Regions from separate parts of the Serratia sp. CoH_122_TC_1 genome, predicted to be linked through region 2. Evidence: predicted binding sites of a transcription regulator. Region 2 holds the regulator's gene; the other holds the start of a gene.
What was found. Region 2 encodes Fur, which represses iron uptake genes when iron is present. Its sites were predicted from a motif close to ATAATAATGAGAACNACTATCAA; they were not measured.

Region 1 (4,068 bases), on a different contig from region 2:
GGTTTGCGTCAGGTTGGCAGTGGCGGGCAAGAAAATGATCTCCAGCCCGCCGCAGAATCTACTGAGAAATAAACTGTTTTTCCAACAGCGTCAGCAGATTGCTGGCGCTGTAATAATCCAGTCGGAAAGTATCATTCCCCAGAGCATAAACCCGCTTGTGTTGCACTGCCGGCAGATGAGCCAGGAAAGGATTCGCCATCAGCCGCTGCGCGTCACTGTCGTTGTTGGCAAATAGCATCAGCGTCTGGCCGTTCAGGCCTTCCGCCAGGTTCTCTCCACTAAGTTGAATAATGTCTTTGCGCATTCCCATGCTGCGGCTGTTGTTCAGCTTGGCGGGTGGGACGGCCAGCGTAAAACCAAGCTGCTTGAGCATTTGGCCCTGGGAAGATTCAGCGGTCCATAGATTGGCAGACTTACCGTCGGCGCTGAATACCAAGGCGGAGACGGGTTGCTCCGGCAGGGTCATACGCTGTTTCAGCGATTTCTCGCGGGCATCGAAATCACTGACGACTTTTTGTGCCTGGGCTTCGTGCCCAGTGGCCTGACCCAATTGAGTCGCCAACGCCTGCCAGCTTTTGTCGTCGTAATTGACGACCAACACCGGGGCAATGGCGGAGAGTTGATCGTACAAGCGCAGGGCGGAATCGGCACCGGTTGCCGAAATAATGATCAGGTCCGGGGCTTCACCGGCGATGGCCTCGGCGTTGGGTTCACCAATGTACAGGCGTTTAACGCCGCGTTGCGCCGCAATAGCGCTCCACTGGTGGAAGAAGCCCTGTGAATCAGCCAGACGGCTACCAGGCGTAGTGGCACCACTGGCGACCACCGGCGCGTCGATCGCCAACAGGGTGCCGGTAACGGTAACGCTGGTGGAAACGATACGGGCAGGGGGCTGTGTGAGCGTCACCACGCCGTGTGACGTTTCAATTTTACGCGGCCAGCCAGCGTCTGCGGCATGGGCTGCACCGATAGCCATCATGCCAAATAGCGCCAGGCTGATGAGCAGATTCTTCTTCATAAAGCATTCCTCAGACGTTAAATGGTAATACTTATCATTTATATAATTAAAGCTGCTGGTTTTATATCATGATTATGATTGGAAGAACTGTTTACATTTATTGACATAGCATATTCACGAGGGTAATTTAACGCGATTCAATACAAATGATAATCATTATTATACAGGTTATTGTTAATGATACGAAAGGGAGAACCGATGAGTGTGACAGCAAAGGGTACCGGGCAGAAGAAGCCACAAAGCAAGGGCAGCGAACAGCCTGTCGCAGGTGTGTCGCCGACTTCCGGCTTTTTCTTTACCTCTCCTTTCCGTAGCCTGAGCACGCAAGGCTGCTTCGCCAAAATCACGCTGCCGGCCCTGGATGGCGACCAATTGAATGGCGAATTCCAACAGGCGGTGCAGCATGCGTTTGCCGAGGCCAAACTGGCGGGAGTTAAGAACCCGGTTTTGTGCGGTGCGATCCCTTTTGACACTCATCAACCCTCAGCGCTGTTTATTCCCCAGCGCACCCAATGGTTTGAACGCGATGCCTTTTTGGCCAGCGTGACATCCCCACAGGACGCTTTGCCGGAGATTACCCGGCAAAGAGAAGTGCCTGCCCAGCAACCCTTCATGCAAATGGTGGCGGATGCGGTAGAGGCGACCAAAGGCGACCAGCTGGATAAAGTGGTCCTGTCGCGTCTGCTGGAGATTGAAACGCGCGAGCCGGTGGACCGCCAGGCGTTGATGGCGCGTATCATCGCCCAGAACCCGCATGGTTTCCACTTCCACGTACCGCTGGAGCAGGGGGCATTGCTGGGCGCTAGCCCAGAACTTCTGCTACGTAAGTCCGGCGCTCAATTTTTCTCTAACCCATTGGCAGGATCCGCTCGACGCCATGCCGATCCACAGCGAGATCGCGAGATCAGTCAACAGCTGTTGGTATCAGAAAAAGATCGCTATGAGCACCAGTTTGTCACCGAAGGGATGCGGCAGGTGCTGACAGAACGCTGCAGCTATCTGAATATCCCAACCACGCCAGAATTATTGAGCACCACCACGCTGTGGCACCTGTCCACACCGATCGACGGTGAGGCAACCAGCCGTGCGGAGAATGCGCTCTCGCTGGCCTGCCTGCTGCACCCGACGCCTGCGCTGTGCGGTACGCCGACGGCATTGGCACACCAGGTGATTAAACAACTTGAACCCTTTGATCGCGGCCTGTTTGGCGGGATTGTCGGCTGGTGTGATGCTGAAGGTAACGGTGAGTGGGTGGTCACGATTCGTTGCGGCACGGTGCAGGGCAACCAGGTGCGACTGTTTGCCGGTGCCGGCATAGTGCAAGACTCTTCGCCGGAATCTGAATGGCATGAAACCGGCACCAAACTCAGTACCATTTCGCGGGCGTTTGGCCTGAACCAAGGATAGACATTCCCATGAGTATTGCTTTTACCCCCTGGCCTGATGATTTAGCCCGTCGTTATCGTGAACGCGGATATTGGACCGATCGGCCCTTGACCGACATCGCCACTCGTCAGGCCAAAAATGACGCCATCGCGTTGATCGACCCACAGCGTAGCCTGAGCTATCGCCAGCTTAACCAGCTTTCCGATCGGCTGGCTGCCGCCCTTCAGCGCCGGGGCATGCAAAGCGGTGATACCGCGTTGGTACAGCTGGGTAACGTGGTCGAGTTCTATGTGACGTTTTTTGCGTTGCTGAAAATGGGTGTTGTGCCCGTAAACGCATTGTTCAGTCATCAACGCAACGAGCTAAATGCATATGCTGCGCAGATCAAACCGGCATTACTGATTGCCGACCGTCAGCATGCTCTGTTTGGTAACGACGAATTCCTGACGGCGTTCCGTGCCGAGCATCCTTCCTTGCGTGTGGTGGGGTTGCGTAGCCAGGAGGGGGGCGAACTGTCACTGTCAGCCTGGCTGGAAGAGGACAGCGGTGATTTTGTTGCTGCGCCAACCCCGGCGGACCAGGTGGCATTTTTCCAACTGTCTGGTGGCAGTACCGGGACGCCAAAGCTCATTCCACGCACCCACAATGATTACTACTACAGCATCCGCCGTAGCGTGGAGATCTGTCATTTCGACGTGGATACTCGCTACCTGTGCGCATTGCCGGTTGCGCATAACTACCCAATGAGCTCGCCGGGTGTCCTGGGGGTTTTCTATGGTGCCGGGTTGGTGGTGTTTGCCAGCGATCCCGATGCCGGACAATGCTTCCGACTGATCGAACAGCATCAGATTAATGTGACGGCGCTCGTACCACCGGCGGTGACGCTGTGGCTGCAGGCTATTGAAGAGTGGGGCGGTTGCCAACAACTGACCAGCCTTAAGCTGCTGCAGGTGGGCGGTGCCAAGCTGGGGGAAACGCTGGCGGCGCGTATTCCTGCGGAAATCGGCTGTCAGTTACAGCAGGTGTTCGGTATGGCTGAAGGCCTGGTGAATTACACCCGGCTGGATGATGACGACCGGCATATTCTGACGACCCAGGGCTGCCCAATGTCACCGGATGACGAGTTATGGGTGGCCGATGATGATGGCAACCCGCTGCCGGTAGGGGAAACCGGGCGTCTCATGACCCGCGGGCCCTATACCTTCCGCGGTTATTACCAAAGCCCGGAGCATAACGCGGCGGCTTTTGATCACGACGGGTTTTACTGTTCCGGCGATCTGATCAGCCTGACTGAAGACGGCTATGTGAAGGTTGAAGGGCGACAGAAAGATCAGATCAACCGCGGCGGGGAAAAGATCGCCGCCGAGGAAATCGAAAATCTGCTGTTGCGTCATCCGGAAGTGATCAATGCGGCGCTGGTATCGATGCCGGATGAGCTGATGGGCGAAAAAAGCTGCGCCTATATTATCGCCACCACGGCACTGAAACCGGTCGTGCTGCGTCGCCATTTACGCGCCGAGGGCGTGGCCGAATTCAAATTACCCGACCGTTTTATACAGGTTGATACGCTGCCGCTCACCCCGGTTGGCAAAGTGGATAAAAAACTGTTGCGCCAACGCCTGGAAGCGCAACAACTGACTCTGGTCCAGGGAGAATAAGTCATG
Region 2 (4,068 bases):
ATCATGATAACCTAATCTGAATCTCTCTCAGTATGAACTTCACCATGAAATTACATTATCAATTGCTGGCAACCGAGTCCGCAGCGTTGCCGGTCATGCTGATCCACGGGCTATTCGGCAATCTGGACAATCTGGGCGTCCTGGCGCGCGACCTGAACCAACAGCACAGCGTGATTAAAGTCGATTTGCGTAACCACGGCCTGTCGCCACGCTCAGCGGTAATGACCTACCCGGAAATGGCCCAGGATCTGCTGGCGTTGCTGGATGATTTGCATCTGGAGAAGGTCATTGTTATCGGCCATTCAATGGGCGGTAAAGCGGCGATGGCACTGACGGCCATCGCGCCAGAGCGAGTGGAGAAACTGATCATTATTGACGTTGCACCGGTGGACTATCACGTTCGCCGCCACGACGAAATTTTTGCCGCGTTACAAGCCGTCAGCGCAGCCGGCATCACGCAGCGCCAACAGGCTGCGGAGTTGATGCGCAGCTATCTGGATGAAGAAGGTGTGATCCAGTTCTTGTTGAAGTCATTCCATCAGGGCCAATGGCGTTTCAACCTACCGGCGCTGATCGATCAATATGAAAATATCACCGGCTGGCAGGAAGTCCCCGCCTGGCCGCACCCGACGCTGTTCATTCGTGGTGGGCTGTCGCCCTATGTACAAGATAGCTACCGCGCCGATATCGCCCGTCAATTCCCACAGGCACGTGCACACGTGGTTGCAGGCACTGGGCACTGGGTTCATGCAGAAAAACCAGAAGCCGTGTTACGTGCCATTCACCGTTTTCTCGGCGAAGCCTGAGCCAATTGCCCCCTTGTCAGAGAAGGAATCCTCCCTAAAACGGCCATCTGGTGAAAAAACGCGCTAAAGATAACGGCTTAGCGCGTTTTCGGCTCAGTTAAACATTGTCGTCGCTCCATCTGCTGGGGTAATATGGCGCGCTATAATTTTGCCGCCGTGCTAAGCGTGTTCAATAGCGCCGGGCTGGGGGTGAATTTGGGTTAGGGTTTATTGGCCCGAAGTGTGTTAACCGAACCATCCAGAAGCGTTTACGCGCTTTTTGATGCAAACTCCCTTGCAGTACCGCTACCTATGGCAAAAGAACAAACGGATCGCACGACGCTGGATCTGTTCGCAGATGAACGCCGTCCGGGGCGCCCGAAAACCAACCCGCTATCCAGAGATGAACAGCTTAGAATCAATAAGCGTAATCAGCTTCGACGCGATAAAGTCCGTGGCTTACGGCGTGTGGAACTGAAGATCAACGCGGATGCGGTGGACGCCCTGAACAAATTGGCGGAACAGCGTAATATCAGTCGCAGCGAGCTTATTGAGCAAATGCTGTTGGCGCAACTGGCAGACGACCAGCCAGAACATTGATCATTGCAGCCGCACGTGCGGCGCGGCGTTAAGGATGACGCCCGATCAACATCGTTTTATTCCACCCGGTATCGCATAAACGTGATAAAACCCCGGGGTAAATTTCTGGCATGATACGCAATTACCGGTAAGGGTTTCCCTTGCTATGGCATCATTTTAATCGGTGTTATCGTGGTCAGCGCTAACATCGTGTAATGCAATTTATTGAATTTAAAGGTTATACGCGATATGGCTAATGTAGGCATTTTCTTTGGCAGCGACACTGGCAATACCGAAAACATTGCCAAGATGATCCAGAAAATTCTTAAGCAACAGTTTGGCGACGATGTTTGCGAAATTCACGACATCGCCAAAAGCAGCAAAGAAGACCTGGAAGGTTTCGATATTCTGTTGCTCGGTATCCCGACATGGTACTACGGCGAAGCCCAGTGTGACTGGGATGACTTCTTCCCAACGCTGGAAGAGATCGACTTCAACGGTAAGCTGGTTGCGCTGTTTGGCTGTGGCGACCAAGAAGACTATGCAGAATATTTCTGTGATGCGATGGGGACTATCCGCGACATCATTGAACCACGTGGCGCCGCCATTGTAGGCCACTGGCCAACCAAAGGTTACCACTTCGAAGCGTCGAAAGGCTTGGCGAGTGACAGCCACTTCATCGGTCTCGCCATTGACGAAGATCGCCAGCCAGAACTGACCAATGAACGTGTCGAAGGTTGGGTAAAACAAATCGTCGAAGAGTTGAGCCTGGCCGAGATCGTCGGGTAACGCCAAAGGTTGAACAAAAGCCCTGCAAAGTGCATAGTGTTGCCGGCAGGGCCGTCATCGGCAGTACGGATTACTGCAATAGAAGATACACATTTGTAACTTCTCACATCGTCAAGGTAGACTGAGATATCGGTTTATCCCATCCATCAAGACGTTGCGTGTGCAACATGCAATAGTGCAATTATATCTTTGTTAACAACCGGCGGTTTCTATTTAGGCCAACCGGTTCTATAATGAGACGCAATTAACACTTTGTGCCGACCGATGCCACAGGCGAGAACGCCTCAACTTGATTAGCATAGTAACAGGACTGAATCCGCATGACTGACAACAACACCGCATTGAAGAAGGCCGGCTTAAAAGTCACGCTTCCGCGACTCAAAATCCTGGAAGTACTGCAAAATCCGGAATGCCATCACGTCAGTGCGGAAGATCTGTACAAAAAACTGATAGATATGGGCGAAGAAATTGGCCTGGCTACGGTTTACCGCGTACTGAACCAATTTGATGATGCAGGCATTGTGACTCGTCACAACTTCGAAGGCGGCAAGTCCGTGTTCGAACTGACCCAGCAACATCATCACGACCACCTGATTTGCCTGGATTGTGGCAAAGTGATCGAATTCAGCGATGAATCTATCGAAGTGCGTCAGCGTGATATCGCCAAACAACACGGCATCAAGCTCACCAACCACAGCCTGTACCTGTACGGCCACTGTGAAACGGGTGACTGCCGTGAAGACGACACTCTGCACGACAAAAAATAATGTCCTTAACCGGCATTGAGAACCGCCTTAACGGCGGTTTTTTTATGCCTGAAGCAAATAGATAAAAAAATCCCCGGACAGGCCCGGGGAAAGATCATAGCTAAATGACAACAATTGCAGCGGCACTTCTCCACGGTACTTCTCACTTCCCACTTACACCCACTTCAACGTCAACTCCCCCGCCGACACGCGGATGAGTAAACTCGTTACAATGCATATTCAAGAAAGAGCAGCCGATCAAAAAACATGGCCTTGGCTTGGTCAAACACACCACGAATGCGGAACCCCTTGTTCAAATACATTTTGCAGGCATCACTACTTTGCCAGACGCACAGCGCGATGTTTTTCGCCTGGCGTTGATCCGCCTGTAGCTGAATCAAGGCAAACATTTGGTTAAAATACCCCAGCCCCCGAAATTGGCTCTCAATCGCCAAGCTACAGACAAAATAATCGTCAGCGACACAGTGGCTTTGCACAAAGCTGTCGTAAGCCTCATCAAGAGGTTTCATTTCATCGCGATAAAGGTAGTCCGTGTCTATGGCATACAGTTCACTGACGGCCGCCGCATTGAAAAAACCGACAAACTCACCGCGCCGATCGTAAGCCACGGTGATCAGATCCAGGTAAGGTTCGATATTTTGCGCCTGCTGCAAAGACACCAGATCCAGCCCAGCACGATTGCCAACGGAACAGTATTCCAGGTAGCTCGTGCTAAAAATCAGCTTTGCCATGCGGGTCTTATCCGCTTCACCCACCTGCCGTCCCGCCATGAAATGCAACGATCCCCGCGGTTCAGGCGGCACAGCCTCCCCCCCCCCCTGGGCAGAACGCCAGTAATGCCCAGCCGCTATCTGCCGCCGGTTGTCGGCAATCAGGTACTCCCCAAAAAGCTGGTTTACCCGATCAAGCCGCTGATCATGAGAAAGCACCGAATAGTAGTGGTAATGATCGATGTCGGACCGAATCTGCGCCGGATAGGCCATGCGAGGTACTTCATCAACGGTAAATATTTCCGCATAGCGTGCCAAATCCAGCGGCTGCTCAAGCTGCCAATCCAGATTTTCCAACCGGCTAACACATTGCTGGTAGCTCTGCTCTTCTTCTTGCGACAACGGTAGCCGCTCATTGGTGATCACATCTTCCAGCAG

Region 1: AC2FC2_RS25745 (isochorismate synthase) is a predicted target of Fur. The motif match lies at 1,159-1,181, and genes of this name have one in related genera.

Annotation. Positions count from the first base shown of each region.
Region 1 is NZ_JBXWLA010000030.1:28,235-32,302, forward strand. It holds gene entS (enterobactin transporter EntS) at 1-72, shown strand, start outside; gene fepB (Fe2+-enterobactin ABC transporter substrate-binding protein) at 59-1,018, opposite strand; gene AC2FC2_RS25745 (isochorismate synthase) at 1,217-2,425, shown strand; gene AC2FC2_RS25750 ((2,3-dihydroxybenzoyl)adenylate synthase) at 2,434-4,062, shown strand; gene AC2FC2_RS25755 (isochorismatase family protein) at 4,066-4,068, shown strand, end outside.
Region 2 is NZ_JBXWLA010000015.1:44,220-48,287, forward strand. It holds gene ybfF (esterase) at 33-806, shown strand; gene ybfE (LexA regulated protein) at 1,098-1,385, shown strand; gene fldA (flavodoxin FldA) at 1,614-2,153, shown strand; gene fur (ferric iron uptake transcriptional regulator) at 2,474-2,920, shown strand; gene AC2FC2_RS18760 (glycosyltransferase) at 3,127-4,068, opposite strand, start outside.